3 regions of the Variovorax sp. 10N420 genome follow, and region 1 is predicted to be linked to each of the others. Evidence: predicted binding sites of a transcription regulator. Region 1 holds the regulator's gene; each other region holds the start of a gene.

What was found. The regulator LexA, encoded in region 1, represses DNA repair genes until DNA is damaged. The targets are predictions, from matches to a motif close to ACTGTATNNNNATACAGT.
Region 2: imuA (translesion DNA synthesis-associated protein ImuA) is a predicted target of LexA. The motif match lies at 2,840-2,857, and genes of this name have one in related genera.
Region 3: recA (recombinase RecA) is a predicted target of LexA. The motif match lies at 1,553-1,570, and genes of this name have one in related genera.

The regions. Positions count from the first base shown of each region.
Region 1 covers NZ_JBFTIJ010000001.1:266,088-271,864, reverse strand. The annotation lists gene AC1DEK_RS01300 (D-2-hydroxyacid dehydrogenase family protein) at 1-584, opposite strand, end outside; gene lexA (transcriptional repressor LexA) at 1,212-1,886, opposite strand; gene AC1DEK_RS01290 (asparaginase) at 1,959-2,960, shown strand; gene adk (adenylate kinase) at 2,964-3,620, opposite strand; gene kdsB (3-deoxy-manno-octulosonate cytidylyltransferase) at 3,730-4,500, opposite strand; gene AC1DEK_RS01275 (Trm112 family protein) at 4,515-4,697, opposite strand; gene lpxK (tetraacyldisaccharide 4'-kinase) at 4,678-5,664, opposite strand; gene AC1DEK_RS01265 (ExbD/TolR family protein) at 5,661-5,777, opposite strand, start outside.
Region 2 covers NZ_JBFTIJ010000006.1:266,735-272,511, forward strand. The annotation lists gene AC1DEK_RS17645 (error-prone DNA polymerase) at 1-655, opposite strand, end outside; gene AC1DEK_RS17650 (Y-family DNA polymerase) at 648-2,057, opposite strand; gene imuA (translesion DNA synthesis-associated protein ImuA) at 2,026-2,823, opposite strand; gene AC1DEK_RS17660 (isocitrate lyase/PEP mutase family protein) at 2,930-3,766, shown strand; gene AC1DEK_RS17665 (aldo/keto reductase) at 3,793-4,722, shown strand; gene AC1DEK_RS17670 (hypothetical protein) at 4,958-5,158, shown strand; gene AC1DEK_RS17675 (DUF1772 domain-containing protein) at 5,165-5,617, shown strand; gene AC1DEK_RS17680 (NAD-dependent succinate-semialdehyde dehydrogenase) at 5,621-5,777, opposite strand, start outside.
Region 3 covers NZ_JBFTIJ010000009.1:140,118-145,894, reverse strand. The annotation lists gene AC1DEK_RS22450 (sensor histidine kinase N-terminal domain-containing protein) at 1-133, opposite strand, end outside; gene AC1DEK_RS22445 (response regulator) at 276-950, opposite strand; gene AC1DEK_RS22440 (MarR family winged helix-turn-helix transcriptional regulator) at 1,002-1,487, opposite strand; gene recA (recombinase RecA) at 1,633-2,763, shown strand; gene recX (recombination regulator RecX) at 2,835-3,284, shown strand; gene argC (N-acetyl-gamma-glutamyl-phosphate reductase) at 3,321-4,244, opposite strand; gene sucC (ADP-forming succinate--CoA ligase subunit beta) at 4,438-5,604, shown strand; gene sucD (succinate--CoA ligase subunit alpha) at 5,614-5,777, shown strand, end outside.

The DNA of each region.
Region 1 (5,777 bases):
TCGGACCTTGCCTTGGCGCAGCTTTGCTCCCGGCCCCAGATGACCACCTGCATGCCGAAAGCCTGCCCATAGCGAGCGACCAATTGGCCGATGCGACCATACCCCCAGATGCAGAGCGTCTTGCCCTTGAGCACCGAGCCCAGGCCGAAGTTCGGAGGCATCGACGCCGACTTGAGGCCCGACTGCTGCCAGGCGCCGTGCTTCAGGTTGCTGATGTATTGGGGCAGCCGGCGCATGGCGGCCATGATCAGGGCCCAGGTCAGCTCGGCCGGGGCCAGCGGCGAGCCCGAGCCTTCGGCGACGGCGATGCCGAACTCGGAACAGGCATTCACGTCGACGTGACTGCCGACGCGACCTGTCTGGGAGATGAGTCTCAGCTTCGGCAGCTTTTCGATGAGTTGCCTGGAGATGTTGGTGCGCTCACGGATCAACACAATCACTTCGGCATCCTTGAGGCGGACCGAGAGTTGCCCGATGCCCTTGACTGTGTTGGTGTAGACCTTGGCCGCATAAGCGTCGAGCTTGGCTGCGCACTTGAGCTTGCGCACCGCGTCCTGATAATCGTCGAGGATCACAATGTTCATGGCGTGCCATTGTGCCTCGCACCGCCCACGTGCTGTGTCGGCGCACTGCCTGGCCTCCGCTTATCTTGAACAATTTTGCGGCGAGAGCAGCGCGCTTGCGGGCTTCTCTGCCGTCAATGCAGATGAGCGCGAAGGCCTGGCGACGGGGGAGAGGCGGCGGCCTCGAGTGCTACGAGCCTGTCGAGCTCGGCGCATACGTCCGCCATGCGGCCGGAAATCACCACCCGGCCTGGATGGCGACCGGTTTGCTGGGCATCGACCATCCGCACGACTCGAAGCGGCCGTGCCGCCGAGCTCGGCGCATCCTCGCGAGTCGCCGGACTTTGGCGCAACCCGCAGCTTGGCCGAACCCCGACATAGCGCAAGCCCGCCGTGCTGATGTGGCTTGACCGACGCGTTGGCATCCATCGGCTGGCCAATGTCTGCAGAGGCGAGATCAGGTCGACGATGCTAAGAAGAGCGATTCCCATGTGAACTCCAGAAAAGTCAGAGATTGAACATAGGCAGGATTGCTTTCATTGGCCACGACAGGGTGATGGCACTACGCCATACGCCCGCCACCTGTCGCGGCCGTCAACGAGGCGAACACGGGTGCAGGCCGAGTTCGCTTGCAGGATGGTCGAAGGGTTACATCAACATCGTGTTGCGGATCAGTCCGACAGCGAGGCCTTCGATCTCGAAGGGCTCACCCGGTTGAACAACGATGGTGGGGTAGTCAGGGTTTTCGGCGTGCAGTTCGATGACTTGCTTGTTGCGCTTGAGCCGTTTGACAGTGACCTCATCGCCCAGGCGGGCGACCACGATCTGGCCGTTGCGGGCTTCCTTCGTGGCCTGCACCGCCAGCAGATCGCCGTCCATGATGCCGGCGTCGCGCATGGACATCCCGCGCACCTTGAGCAGATAGTCGGGTTGCCGCTGGAACAGCGTGTTTTCGACATAGTAGGTTTGGTCGACGTGTTCTTGAGCCAGGATCGGCGAGCCGGCTGCCACTCGGCCGATCAGCGGCAGCGCGAGTTGTGCCATACCCGGAAGGGACAAGGAAAATTGGCTGTTTCGGGACTCGTTGAGCGCGCGCAATGCATCGCCCTTGAGGCGGATACCGCGCGACGTGCCACTGACGAGTTCAATCACCCCCTTGCGCGCGAGCGCCTGCAAATGCTCTTCGGCTGCGTTGGCAGACTTGAAGCCCAGTTCAGCCGCGATCTCTGCGCGAGTGGGAGGCGCACCGGTGCGCGCGATGGCGCTTTGGATCAAATCCAGAATCTGCTGCTGGCGGGCGGTAAGCTTGACTGCGAACTGCATGTGGGCTCCTGAAGGAACTGGCTGAATATCCAGTACCTGTATTTTTAACCAGTTTTCTGTGGTTGGCAAGTCATGAATGAAATCAAACAAGGCGACGAGCGCATCCGCAAGGTGATCGTGCTGGGAACAGGCGGCACGATCTCAGGCCGCGCCGAGTCTTCGGCCGACAACATCGGGTATACGGCCGGCCAAGTGGGCGTCGAGGAACTGCTGGGTGGAATCAAAGCGCCGGCTGGCGTGGAACTCGCGGCCGAACAGGTGGCGCAGATCGACAGCAAGGACATGAGTTTTGCAATCTGGCAGAAGCTCGCGCAGCGGTGTGTGCACTGGTTGGCGCAGCCCGATGTGTCAGGGCTCGTCATCACCCACGGAACCGATACGCTGGAGGAAACCGCGTATTTTCTGCATTCCGTCATTGCATCCGCATCGGTGAAACCTGTGGTGCTCACGTGCGCGATGCGGCCCGCCAGCGCGCTGGTGCCGGACGGTCCGCAGAATGTGTGCGACTCCATCGTCGTTGCGTCCACCCAGGGCGCGCGCGGTGTCGTGGCCGTCTGCGCCGGGGCCATGCACGGTGCGGTCGACGTCCAGAAGGTGCACACGTACCGGCTCGATGCCTTCGCCTCCGGCGATGCCGGACCGTTGGGTTACGTCGAGGAGGGGAGTGTTCGACTAGTGCGGACATGGCCGGCCCCCGCGCCAGCCGCCCACGAGGTCTTCAGTCGCGTGGTTGCCGCGCGCAAGTGGCCGCGCGTCGAGGTCCTGATGAGCCATGCGGATGCGCGCGGCAGCATCGTCGATGCCTTGGTGCGAGAGCGTGAGTTGGGGTCATCCGAAGTGCTTGATGGGCTCGTGCTTGCCGCCACCGGAAACGGAACCCTGCATCACGCCCTGGAAGCCGCTGCTTTGCGGGCTCAGGCCGCGGGCGTGTCGGTCGTCCGCGCTACGCGCTGTGCGCAGGGGCGCATCTTGCCAAGACAGAACGAGCTTCTTCGGGATGCAGGCGCACTGACGCCGGTCAAGGCGCGCATCGAGCTCGTGCTGGAGCTGCTGGCGGGGCGGCCATCGCCATGAAGATCAGGAGCTCAGTGCAGCCAGCGCGCGCTGAGTGATGTCGTCCACCGTTCCGACACCGCTGATGGAGCGGTACTTGGGTGCCGCAGCCGGGTCGGATTTGGCCCACTGCGAGTAGTAGTCGACCAGCGGCCGCGTCTGCTGGCTGTAGACCTCGAGCCGCTTGCGAACCGTCTCTTCCTTGTCGTCTTCTCGCTGGATCAAGTCTTCGCCCGTCAGGTCGTCCTTGCCGATGACCTTGGGCGGATTGAACTTCACGTGGTAGGTGCGGCCAGACGCCGGGTGTGAGCGGCGACCGCTCATGCGTTCGATGATGTCGGAAAAAGGAACGTCGATTTCAAGCACGTAGTCGAGCTTGACGCCGGCCGAGCGCATCGCTTCGGCTTGGGGGATCGTCCGTGGAAAGCCGTCGAAGAGAAACCCTTGGGCGCAATCGGGCTGCGCGATGCGTTCCTTGACGAGGTTGATGATGAGATCGTCGCTCACCAGCGCGCCCGATGCCATGACGGACTGTGCCTGCAGGCCAAGCGGCGTACCGGCCTTGACCGCGGCGCGAAGCATGTCGCCGGTCGAGATTTGGGGAATGCCGTATTTCTGGCAAATGAAGGCCGCTTGCGTGCCCTTGCCCGCACCCGGGGCGCCCAGCAAAATCAGTCTCATGGTGTCCTCGGAAGGTTTTTCGATTTATGTCGCGCCATGCTGCCTCCCATAGGATTTCCCAGGCGGAATTGCGGCGAGGATAGCATGCGCTCCCCCCGCTAAAACGAAGCTAGCCAGCAGCGAGAAGGGCGCGAACTCGCGCGAGATCCTCTGGCGTATCGATCCCGGGGCCGGGAGCATCCGAGGTGATGTGGACAGCGATGCGATGACCATGCCAGAGCGCTCGAAGTTGTTCGAGGGCTTCGGTGGTTTCGACGGGCGCAGGAGGCAGGCCCGGAAACTGCCGGATGAATCCAGCGCGGTAGCCGTAGATGCCGATGTGCCTCAAGGCCGGCGGCGACGTCGGCACTGCTTTCGGCCCCAGCGCCGCGAAGCCGTCGCGCCACCAGGGGATTGGGGCTCGGCTGAAGTAGAGCGCATAGCCCTTGGCGTCGAGCACGGTCTTGACCACGTTGGGATTGGCGAATTCCTCGGGCGAATCGATCGCGTGCGCCGCGGTGCTCATCGCTGCGTCGGGATGGTCCGCCAGAGTTCGTGCGACCGCGTCGATCAACGTCGGCTCGATCAACGGTTCGTCGCCTTGCACGTTCACGACGATGGCGTCGTCCGCGAGGCCGAGCTGCGCGCACGCCTCGGAAAGGCGATCGCTTCCGCTGGCGTGATCGGTGCGAGTCAGCAGCGCCTGCACGCCATGCGCCGCGCATGCGGCAATGATGCGCGGGTCGTCTCCCGCCACCACGACGCGCTGGGCGCCTGATACCAAGGCGCGCTGGGCAACGCGCACGACCATGGGCAGCCCGGCGATGTCAGCCAGCGGCTTGTCCGGCAGTCGGGTCGATGCGAGCCGGGCGGGGATCAGGACGACGAACGCCGCGTTCAATTCAGCCCGCCCGGTCAAAGGCCCAGCTCTTCGTCGGAAAGCGTCCTGGCTTCCGCTTCGAGCAGCACCGGAATACCGTCGCGCACCGGATATGCGAGGCGTGCGCTGCGCGAGACCAGCTCCTGCTTCTCAGCGTTCCAAGTGAGGGGCCCCTTGGTCACGGGGCAGACGAGCAGTTCAAGCAGCTTGGTGTCCATCGCGCGATGATAGCTTTGCGTCCAGCGCTGCGAAGAACGCATCCGACGTTTCGAAGACGAGCGGTACCGCCAATGCGTCGGGCACTTTGCACCAGAGCTTTACGGCGTCCTTTTCGGTGCAGAGCAGCGTGCGGCCGGTCGCGGGCGCATTCCAGTTGTCGAAATCGTCATGGTCCGGAAGTGCGATGCATTGTTCGAGGTGCAAGCCCCGCTCGCGCAGCATGTCGAAAAAGGCTTCTGGCTTGGCGATCGCCGCCACCGCGTCGAGATTTTGGTATTGAAGATCGCTCAGCGGAATCGTCGTGCCGTCTTTTCGGACGGCGTAGTCGGCCAGCATTCGCCGTGCAGTGAAGCCGTCGAACGCCGGCCGGCCGCCCGTGTGAAGCACCAAATCGCAATGACGCGGCCACTTTTCGCGCAAAGGTCCAGCGGGGAGCAGCCATCCGTTTCCGATGCCCCGGTCATCGAAAACGCAAATCTCGACATCGCGAGCCATGGCGAGATGCTGCAGGCCGTCGTCGCTCACGATGACCTCGGTGGTCGGATACCGAGCCAGAAGCGCGATCGCCGCGTCAACGCGCCGCCGTGCAACGAAGACCGGGACTCGCGTCGAGCGCCGGATCAGCGCGGGTTCATCGCCGACGTCACGAGGATGGCTGTCATCGAGGACTTCCCGGCAATCGTCGGTGACTCGCCCATGGCCGCGCGATACGACACCGGCGTGGATACCGCGCGTTTGAAGATGCCGCACGATGGCCATCACCGCAGGCGTCTTGCCGGACCCTCCGGCGATGACATTGCCGACGACCACCACGGGCACGCCAACTCGTGTGGTTCGCAGGATTCCGAGTCGATACAGGCAGCGCCGGAGCCCGGTGATCGCACCATACAACTGCGACAGCGGCCACAGCAGCCGTGCGAGCGCTCCGCGTTGCAGCCAAGCCTGCCGCAACGACGCCAAGGCTATCGTCCCGCCTGCGCGGCTGACTGTGTTGCGAAGGTGATCTGTATCAGACCCGCCCGGCGCGCCGCTTCCATGACGGTGATCACGGACTGGTGGGTTGCGCTGGCGTCGGCGCT
Region 2 (5,777 bases), on a different contig from region 1:
CGTCATCGAGTTCATTGAGCATCTCCACCGCCAGCCACAGGTTGCCGTCGAACAACGCCTTCGCGGCCGAGAGGTCTTCGTGCAATTGCTCGATGTCGATGGCGCCGCCGGGCTTTCGGTCGGGCACGAAAAGAATCTGGCAGTGCTTCAGCGAAGCGACGTCGCTGCCGTCCCAGGTCACCCGGTATTGGCCTTTGGGCAGCTCGGTGGTTCGCGCGGCGGTGATGAACTCGCAGAGGTTGCCCCAACCTTCGGTGTCGTTCGCGATGACCACGAGCCTGAAGCGATCGAAGCGGAATTCGCTGCCGAACAGCAGGCGGAAATCAGGGTTGCGCGGAATGGGCGGCTCGTCAGGATGTTCGCGCTCGTAGACATCGAGCTTGGCGGGCAGTTCGCGCAGGCCGACGTGCGCACGCACCACACCGGCCACAGAGCATTCATCGGTGATTGCAAGCGCCGTGTAGCCGAGCTGATAGGCGCGCTCCACCAGTTCTTCGGGCGTGGAGGCACCGCGCTGAAAGCTGAAGTGGGTCAGGCAATGAAGCTCGGCATAGCCCGGCAGTCCGGGCGCGGGCGGTTGCCGCTCCGGCTGCGGCAAGGCGTGTACCTCGGCGAGCGTCAGCGCACGGGTTTTCTTGCCGCTGAGTTCAGGCATAGAGGCCTTGCAAGTACCAGCGGACCTCGCCTTCGGCGAAGCAGGCGGTCGAGCGCTCGCGGAAGATCCACACCAGGCCGGCTTTGGGGCTTTCGGCGACGTAGTAGTCGCGCACTGCGGGTTGGCCGCCCTCTTCCACGCCGCCCCACCAGCCTGCTTCGACGCGCTGGGGGCCGATCAGCCTGCGCAGCGGTCCTTGGTAGCAGGGGCGCTCGCCGTCCATCTCAAGAGGCAGCGGCTCCGGCAACAACCACCCCGGGTAGATGGACTCACCCCCAGGCTTCGCGCACTTCGTGTCGCTTTGCCTACCCCCTTGCAGGGGGCAACACTGGTGGACCGGCGGAGCCGGTTCCACGGTGTTTCTGGAAGGGCGCTGTTTTGGGGCTTGCAGGGCGGGTTGCCACACTTGCATGCGTTCGGGGCGGTGGTCGGGCTGTAGCTTGGGCACCAGGACTTGCTGGGGGCCCAGGCGTGCGCTGAGGCGCTCTACCATTTCGTGGAGTTTGTCGCCCTTGCGGTTGTCTTCGGGCAAGAAGCTGGTGCTGGCGCCGGCCCAGGGGTCGGTTTCGAGCGAACGCAGGCGCAGCCAGCTTGCGGGGGCCGCCAATGTGGTGAGCGCGAGTTTCTCGGCCAGGAGCCGGCGCAGGTGCGCCATGTCCTGCGTGGGCTCGGCAGTGCGCACGGTGATGTTCTGGTGCGGCGGCAGGTTCACGCCGTTGAAACGCTTGAGGTCGAGCGTCCATTCGAGTTCGAGCGCGCGTGCCCCGCGCTGGCGTGCGCGCAGCCAGATCTGCAGCCCCGCCAGCAGACGGTTGGCCGACCACATGAGCTCGTTGGCGCCTTCGGCCAGCGCAGGCAGTTCGAGCTTCTGCTCGAAGACGTCGGGCAGGCTGAGCCACGCATGGCTTTCGGGACGCGAGCCCCAGGCGATGTCCAGCGCATTGCGCAAGCCGGTGCCAAAGCGCCGGGACAAGCCGCCGCGCGGCAAGGCGGCCACATCGCCCCAGGTGCGGCAACCCAGGCGCGCGAGCAGTTCGAGGTGCTCGTGCGCGGCGCTCAATGTGTCCAGCGGCAGGCCGGCGGGCATGTCGTCGGGCCGGCGTTCGCCGCGCACGAAAAGACGCAGCCGCGCCAGCGCCTCCAGGCTGGTCGCGCCCTGCGCTCCTTTCAGGGCCGCGTCGGGCGCAGGGTTGGCGCTGGTGAGTTGGCGCATCAGGCCCAGCCGACCGCCCCAGAGTCTTTCGCAGGCGGAGACTTCGAGCATCAGCGCTTCGTCCTGCCAGGCGACGTGCGGCGTGAATTGCAGCGCCCACCAGCCCAGGGCTTCGGCGGGCGGAAGGGGCGGCCCGGCTTGTGGCGGCCCAGCGGACTCAGGCAACCACTGCAAGGCGATCCAGTGCATGGCGTCCTTCTTTCCAGGCATCGATGTGCACTACCGTGGCGGCATCGTGCGCCGGGGCCGTGCCCTGCTGTTGCAGGCGCAGCTTGCGGCGCAGCCGGGCGGCGGCGAGCAAGGCGCTCATGCGCTCGCTGCGTGCCGGCAGCATCACCGGGGCCGCAAGCGGCGGGCCGCGGCGCTTGAGGATGTGGAGTTCGATCTGGGCCGCATCGGCCTCGCTGCGCATGATCTGCAGCCGCAGCCGCGCCGGAGAGGCCGTCTGTGCCACCGACCAGGGCCGGCAGACGAACAACACCGCATCGTGCTGCGCGGCCGCCAGCTGGAGCCGCCGCAATTCGCCGACCCGAGCCTGCGGCAACCAGGCCAGCACGGCGCCCACGTCGGCGCAGCGCAACGCCTGCTCGCAGGCCCACAGCCGCGCGGCTGCGGCCTCGCTCCGAACCCACATCAGCGCCTCGGGCCTGAGGCCATGCGCGGCCAGCGAGGCGCCGAAGGGCTCGCAGGGTGCGCCGATCAGCACCACCGGCCCGCCCCGCGCTTCCGCCGCCTGCACCAGACCGGGCAGCACCAGCTGCCAGAGCGGGTCTTCAGGCGCCGCCTGCAGCAGTTCCGTCATGGCGCCGACCGGCCAGCCGCCGCCCGGCAACTGGGCGTCCAGCGCAGCGTGGCCGGTCCCGATGACCTGCGCATCGGCGCTGCCGAGTTCGTCGGCATGCCAGACGCCGCGTCCGGCGCCAGCGGAAAAAGAGTCGAGGAAAGGAAGGCCCATGATCAAAAGGTGAATAACTGTATTTTCATCCAGTATTTTCAGCCCTGCAACCGGAAGGACAAAAGAGAAAAGAGAGACACTGGCACGCCAAAAAGGAGATTTCTTCATGACTTCATCCCCGCAGCTTTCCCAAGCCGACAAGGCCAGGACCTTCCGCGCCCTCCACGAATCCACCGAGGGTTTCATCATTCCGAACCCCTGGGACGTCGGCACGGCGCACCTGCTCGCGGGGATGGGTTTCAAGGCATTGGCCACCACCAGCGCCGGCCTGGCTTTCTCGCTCGGCCGGCCCGACAACGCCATCTCGCGCGACCACGTGCTCACGCATCTCCGAAGTCTTTCGGCCATCGACCTGCCCGTGAGCGCCGACCTGGAAAACGGCTTCGGCGACGCCCCGGAGGAAGTCGCGCAGACCATTCGGCTCGCAGCCGAGGCGGGCGTCGTCGGTGGATCGATCGAGGACGCCACCGGCCGCGCCGACGATCCCATCTATGCCCGCGACCTTGCGGCGGAACGCATTCGCGCCGCCGCGGAAGCGGCCCGCGCGCAGCCCTTTCCCTTCACCCTCACCGCGCGCGCCGAAAACCATCTTCACGGGCGCAACGACCTGGCAGACACCATCGCGCGCCTGCAGGCCTACCAGGAAGCCGGCGCCGATGTGCTCTTTGCGCCCGGCCTGGTCACGCGCGAAGACATCTCCACCGTACTGCGCGAGATCGATCGCCCGCTGAATGTGCTGATGGGCCTGGGCGCCGTCACGCTCGACGCGAAGACGCTGTTCGGACTCGGCGTGCGCCGCATCAGCGTCGGCGGTTCGCTGGCGCGCGCCGCAATGGGCGCCTTCCTGAACGCCGCCAACGAGTTACGCGAGCACGGCACCTTCACCTACGCCAGCAAGGCGGTGAGCCATCGAGAAATCAACGCGATGTTCTCAGCGCATTGAACCGGCAACGACCGGGATAACGGGCGATGATGGCCAATGACCTTCTCCTCACGCGCACCCAGTTGCTGCGGCTGGGCATCGCGCTCTGCGCCGGCGTCGCACTCCCTGGATTCGCGCAGCAAGGCAGATCGAAGATGAACACTCGCCCCATGCCCTCCACGAAGGAAGCCCTGCCGGTGGTCGGCTGCGGCACCTGGATCGGATTCGACCAGCGGCCCGGCACCGCCGCCTACCAGCAGCTTCCCGGCGTGCTCGAAGCGTTGTTCGCGGCCGGCGGAACCGTGATCGACAGTTCGCCGATGTACGGCCGCTCCGAAGAAACCACCGGCGAATTGCTGGCCGAATCGAAGCAGCGCGACAAGGCCTTTCTTGCGACCAAGGTCTGGACCTCGGGCCGCGAGGCCGGCATTGCGCAGATGGAGAAATCTTTCGAGCGGCTGCGCACCGAACGCATCGACCTGATGCAGGTGCACAACCTCGTCGACTGGAAAACCCATCTCGCCACGCTGCACGGCTGGAAGGACAAAGGCCGCGTGCGCTACATCGGCATCACGCACTACACCGAATCAGCGTACGGCGAAGTCGAAGCCGTGCTGCGTGCGCAGAAGCTCGATTTCTTGCAGATCAACTATTCGCTCGATGCGCAAGGCGCCGCGCAACGATTGCTGCCCCTGGCGGCCGAACGCGGCGTGGCGGTGATCGTCAATCTGCCTTTTGGTGGCGGCGGGCTGCTGCGCAGGCTGCGCGACAAACCCGTGCCAGTCTGGGCGACGGAGATCGGTTGCACGAGCTGGGCACAGGTGCTGATCAAGTTCGTGCTGAGCCATCCGGCCGTGACCTGCACCATTCCCGGCACCAGCCGAGCCGAGCACATGGCCGACAACGCGGCGGCCGGCACAGGGATCTTGCCGGACGCGGCATTCTGGAAAAAGAACCTGGCGTCGTTGCAGATCTAGGCACTGGGCTATCCGACGGATGGCAGCCAGAGATGCACCGTCGCAGCACACTCGAATTCCTCGCGCCTTTCAGGGGCTTGCCAATTGCCGAACATGTCCGTTGGGAGCGTCGCCGTTCCCTCCCCTTCGCAAACCAACTTCGCGGGAGCCAATCATCATGAATCATCGACATCAGCGAGAACGACAAAGCGGCAGGGAAGCGCGAGCGGCGTGCTGAAGATTGAATAGTCATGACATGACCATCCAATGGGACGAGCTCCGGGCCGCGTATGACGAGTGGCGCGCGGAGCGCGACAAGTACGACCGCTGGATGACGGTGCTGGCGGCCGCCGAGCCGTACGACAAGGCCGAGCTGCAGAAAGACATGGAAGAGCTCGATGCGAGGCACAAGGTCTTTCTGGAGAAGATCAGGCCGTTCGTCCGGTCGCTCGCCTAGTTTGCGATGAGCACGAGGATCGTCCAGTTCCTGGCCATCCTGATTGGCGCGCTCGCGCTGATTCCTTCAGGCGCGCACCTGGCTGCGCTTCCGAACAAGATCGGCCTTGACCAGTCGGAGTATTTTCTGGTCCAAGGCATCTATCGCGGCTGGTGGGTGCTCGGGCTGTTCTGGGTTGCGGCGCTCGTGGCGAACATCGTCCTGGCGATCGTCGTTCGCTCGCAAGCCGGACCGTTCTGGCTTGCGCTGTGCGCTGCAGCCTGCATCGTCGCCATGTTCGCGATCTTCGTCGCCTGGACCTTGCCCGCCAATCAAGCGACGCAGAACTGGACCGATGTCCCAGCCCATTGGGAGTCATTGAAACGCCAGTGGGAGTACTCCCATGCGGCAAATACGGCCATCGTGTTCATCGCTCTCTGCCTGGTTGCTGCGTCGGCGCTGTCCTGGCGGCAGGCGTGATGCCTATGCCGCCACCCACACCGTCTTGATGTTCACGAACTCCCTGATGCCGTAGCCCGACAGCTCGCGGCCATAGCCGCTGTCCTTCATACCGCCGAAGGGCAGCCTCGGATCGGAACGGACGGCGTCGTTGACGAACACGCATCCGGACTCGATCGAC
Region 3 (5,777 bases), on a different contig from region 1:
GCGCGTTGGCAATGCCCTGCGCAACCAGCCAGGTGACCCCGATGCTGACCGGCACCAGCAGCAGGAGCGGCGTGAGCATCCAGTCGAGGATCTCGCCGAAGAGAGAGCGCTGCGCGCGCTGGAAGAGCTTCACGCTCGCCCCCAGGCTTGCCCACTTCGTGTGGCCGCCCACCCCCTACCGGGGGCAACACCAGCGGCCCGGCGGAGCCGGTTCCGCGGTGTTTCACCAATGGGCCTGGCTGCGCAGGCCATTGACGTCAGGGCGCCATGGGGCATCAGGAGGGGATTTTTTCGAGGCAGTAGCCGAGGCCGCGGACGGTGGCGATACGCACCGGGCCCTTCTCGATTTTCTTGCGCAAGCGGTGGATATAGACCTCGATCGCGTTGAGGCTGACTTCCTCGCCCCATTCGCACAGGCGTTCGACCAGTTGATCCTTGCTCACCAGCCGCCCGGCGCGCTGGAGCAGCACTTCGAGAAGGCCCAGTTCGCGCGCCGACAGTTCGATCATCTTGCCGTCGATGGTCGCAACGCGGCCGGCCTGGTCGTAGACCAGCGGACCGTGCTTGATGGCGTTGCTCGTGCCGCCCATGCCGCGGCGCGTGAGCGCGCGCACGCGTGCTTCCAGTTCCTGCAGCGAAAAGGGCTTGGCCATGTAGTCGTCCGCGCCGTAGTCGAGGCCCTTGACTCTTTCCTCGACGCTGTCGGCTGCGGTCAGCACCAGTACCGGCAGTTGCGAGCCGCGTGCGCGAAGTCGCTTGAGAATCTCCAGGCCATGCATATTGGGCAGGCCGAGATCGAGAATGAGTAGATCGAACTCGCTGTTCGTCATCAATGCGGCGTCGGCCTGCGAGCCGGTCGCCACATGATCGACCGCCGAGCCGGAAGTTCGCAGGCTTCGCAGCAGCGCATCGGCCAGCACCTGGTCATCTTCCGCAATCAGTATTCGCATCCCAGCCTCCAGACATCGCAGCTTGCACCGGCCGCCGCCCTGTCGGGAATTCTAGGACGCGGCATAGGCTTCGAGTCCGATGGTTACCACCGTGGCGACGTCATCGCCGACGCTCGCCCGGAACTCTGTTTCGGCCTGTGCGACCGCGTTTCGAAATGCCTGGAGCCATGCCAGCCCATCCGAGGTGAACATCACGCGGCGCGCGCGTGCGTCGAGTGGATCCGCGCTGCGGGTCACGAGGCCCCACGCCTCGCATTGGTCGACCAGCGTGCCCATGGCCTGCTTGGTCATTCCTGCTCGCTCGGCGAGCTCCGTGAGGCGCGAGCCTTCGCGCGCCAGATGCCGCGTGATGTGGATATGGGCCGCGCTCACCTGCGCCCGTGCCGCGAGATTGGAAAGCGCCAGCGGCACGTCCGCGTCGTGGGCCATCAATGCGAGAACGCGTTCATCGAAGCGGCGCATGGCGTGGCCCAGAAGCCGGCCCAGGTGGGTTTGCCGCCAGGCATCGTGGTCGATGGGAAAAGCCATGTCATTCATGCCGGACGATAGTAAACCAAACTGACCAAAAAACACGAGATCGACCGCGAATCAACCTCTACACTACTGTTCAAGCATCCAGCCTGTGATTAAAAGCAGAGTGGATGAATCCAACACAACCCGTTGATATTCAAGGAGTTTTTACATGGACGCAATCGTCAAGGGCACAAGTATTTCGGCCCCCAACAGCGAAAAAGCCAAGGCTCTGCAGGCCGCGCTGGCCCAAATCGAAAAGCAGTTCGGCAAGGGCACGATCATGCGTCTGGGCGAGGGCGAAGCGCTCGAAGACATCCAGGTGGTCTCCACCGGCTCGCTGGGTCTGGACATCGCGCTTGGCGTCGGCGGCCTGCCGCGCGGCCGGGTGATCGAGATCTACGGTCCGGAATCCTCGGGCAAGACCACGCTCACGCTCCAGGTCATCGCCGAAATGCAGCGCCAGGCCGGCACCTGCGCCTTTGTCGATGCCGAGCACGCACTTGACGTGCAATACGCCCAGAAGCTCGGCGTGAACCTGTCCGACCTGCTCATCAGCCAGCCCGACACCGGCGAGCAAGCTCTCGAAATCGTCGATTCACTGGTGCGCTCCGGCGCGGTCGACCTGATCGTGGTCGACTCGGTCGCCGCGCTCACGCCCAAGGCCGAAATCGAAGGTGAAATGGGCGACTCCCTGCCTGGCCTGCAGGCTCGCCTCATGAGCCAGGCGCTGCGCAAGCTCACGGCCACCATCAAGAAGACCAACTGCATGGTCATCTTCATCAACCAGATCCGCATGAAGATCGGCGTGATGTTCGGATCGCCCGAAACCACCACCGGCGGCAACGCCCTGAAGTTCTACGCCTCCGTGCGCCTCGATATCCGCCGCATCGGAACCATCAAGAAGGGCGACGAGGCGATCGGCAACGAAACCAAGGTCAAGGTGGTCAAGAACAAGGTCTCGCCGCCCTTCAAGACCGCGGAGTTCGACATCCTGTTCGGCGAAGGCATCAGCCGCGAAGGCGAGATCATCGACATGGGCGTGACCGCCAAGATCGTCGACAAGTCAGGCGCCTGGTACGCCTACAACGGCGAAAAGATCGGGCAAGGCCGCGACAACGCGCGTGAGTTCCTGCGCGAAAACCGCGAGCTGTCGCGCGAGATCGAGAACAAGGTGCGCGAATCGCTCGGCATTCCGCTGCTTCTGGCCGAGACACCCGACGCGTCGGCGGAAAAGGCTGAGAAGCCCGAAAAAGCAGAGAAGGCCGAGAAAGCCGAGAAAGCCGAGAAGGCAGGGAAGTAGGGCGGCTCCTCCGCAGCAGCGCTCGCCCGACGCGGCGGGCGCGGTTATGAACCGCAGCGATCATTCATGCCATGGCCTTTGCCGCACCATCCCTCAAGGGCCGCGCGCTTCGCCTGTTGAGCCAACGTGAGCATTCACGCGCGGAGCTCGAACGCAAGCTCGCCAAGTACGAAGAGCAGCCGGGCGAGCTGTCACGCGCGCTCGACGAGCTGACCGCCAAGGATTTCATCAGCGAGGCGAGGGTGGTGCAGTCGGTTCTGCATCAGCGTGCCGCAAGGCATGGCGCTGCCCGAGTGCGCCAGGAATTGCTTCACAAGGGCATCGCACCCGAAGCCATCGCGGAGGCTGTCGCGGGCCTGCAGGGCAGCGAGCTGGACCGCGCCCGCGAAGTCTGGCGACGCCGCTTCGATGCGCTCCCGCAGGACGCAACGCAACGCGCGAAGCAGACGCGATTCTTGCTGGCGCGCGGATTCTCCGGCGCCGTGGTCTCCAGGGTGTTGCGCTACGACCCGGACGAGTGAGCCGCCGCGCCGGGAGGCTGCAAAGCCAGGATCGGTTCAGATCCCCAGCATCAGCTTCAGGTTCTGGACCGCCGCACCGCTAGCGCCCTTGCCCAGGTTGTCGAGCCGGGCGATGACGACGGCGTGCCGATGGTCTTCATTCGGGAACACGCGGATCTCGAGCTGATTGGTGTCATTGAGGGCCAGCGGATCGAGCTTGCCATCCGAGGTCGGCGGCAACACCTTCACGAACTGCTCCGGCGTGTTGCTCTTGGCGTAGTGCGAGGCGAGAGCCTCGTGCAGGTCGCTCGCCTTCGGCCGACCGGGCAGGTCATCGAGGTGCAGCGGCAACTGGACCAGCATGCCTTGCTTGAAGTTGCCCACTGCGGGAATGAACACGGGTCGGCGGGTCAGGCCGGTGTATTTCATGATCTCGGGGATGTGCTTGTGCTTGAGTCCGAGCGCATAGGTTTCGAAAGCCGGCGCGGCGCCTGCTTCATACGCTTCGATCATGGTCCGACCGCCGCCGGAATAGCCGCTGACCGAGGGCAGGGCGATCGGGAACCCGGGTGGAAGCAGTCCGGCATCGACCAGCGGGCGAACGATTGCGATGGCGCCCGTCGCGTAGCAGCCCGGATTGGCGACGCGCTCGGCCTTGGCGACGGCGTCCTTCTGGCCGGCCACCAGCTCTGGAAATCCGAACACCCAGCCTTCCGCCGTACGGTGCGCGGTAGAGGCGTCGATGATCTTGGGACGGCGGCCTGCGAGTTGATCGATCAAGGCCACTGATTCACGTGCGGCGTCGTCGTGCAGGCAGAGCACCACGAGATCGACGCCTGCCATCAGCTCACGCTTTGCGGCGACGTCTTTTCGGAGCTCAGGGGCGATGCTCACGAGTTCGATGTGCGGCATCGACTGGAGCCGCTCGCGGATCTGCAGGCCGGTCGTGCCGGCTTCGCCATCAATGAAGACCTTGGGCATGGGAGGGCCTCGAAAAAGCTCTGACGTCTCTGGAGCAACTACGTATTGACCACAGCGCAAGGGGCGGCCCTTGGTGCGGCGCACCATGATACAGTCCTCTGCTGTTCGCCGCCCCCGCCGCCAGGCGCCGTGGCCCGCGGACAACAGCCACAATTTCTCCCGATCTCCAAACCCCGTTCCGAGAGACACCCTCATGAAGATTCACGAGTACCAAGGCAAGGAAATTCTTGCCAAGTTCGGCGTGCCTGTGCCCCGTGGCATTCCGGCGTACACAGTGCAGGAGGCGGTCGAAGCCGCTCAGAAGCTCGGCGGCCCCGTCTGGGTCGTCAAAGCCCAAATCCACGCGGGCGGCCGCGGCAAGGGCGGCGGCGTCAAGGTCGCCAAATCGATCGAAGACGTCAAGAAGCTGGCCGGCGACATCCTCGGCATGCAGCTCAAGACACACCAGACCGGTCCTGAAGGCCAGAAGGTGCGCCGCCTCTACATCGAAGACGGCGCGGACATCCAGAAGGAATACTACGTCTCGGTCGTGACCGATCGCGCGACGCAAAAGGTCGCGATCATCGCTTCCAGCGAGGGCGGCATGGACATCGAGGAAGTGGCCCACTCCACGCCCGAGAAGATCGTCACCGAATTCGTCGACCCGCTCACCGGCCTCGGCGACGCGCAAGCCAAGAAGATCTCGGATGCCATCGGCATGCCGGCAGACTCTACGGCCCAAGCCGTGGACGTCCTCAAGAAGCTCTACACCTGCTACATGGAAACGGACGCCTCGCTGGTCGAGATCAACCCGCTCAACCGTGACAGCAAGGGCAACGTCGTCGCGCTCGACGCCAAGTTCAACTTCGACAGCAACGCGCTGTTCCGCCATCCCGAAATCGTGGCGCTGCGCGACCTCGACGAGGAAGACGCAGCCGAAGTCGAAGCCAGCAAGTTCGATCTCGCCTACATCAGCCTCGACGGCAACATCGGCTGCCTCGTGAACGGCGCCGGCCTTGCCATGGCAACCATGGACACCATCAAGCTCTTCGGTGGCGAACCGGCCAACTTCCTGGACGTCGGCGGCGGCGCCACACCCGAGAAGGTGACCGAAGCCTTCAAGATCATGCTGAAGAACAAGAACGTCGAGGCCATCCTCGTCAACATCTTCGGCGGCATCATGAAGTGCGACACCATCGCAACCGGCGTCATCGCAGCCTGCAAGGCCGTGAACCTGCAGGTGCCGCTGGTGGTGCGCATGAAGGGCACCAACGAAGTCGAAGGCAAGAAGCTGCTGACCGATTCCGGCCTGCCGATCATCAGCGCCGACACCATGGCGGAAGCGGCCCAGAAGGTCGTGGCAGCAGTCAAGAAAGCCTAAGGAAACGTCATGTCGATCTACATCAACAAAGACACCAAAGTCATCACGCAAGGTATCACCGGCAAGACCGGTCAGTTCCACACTGAAAAGTGCCAGGAATACGCGAACGGCAAGAACTGCTTCGTGGCCGGCGTGAATCCGAAGAAGGCCGGCGAGTCGATCTTCAACATCCC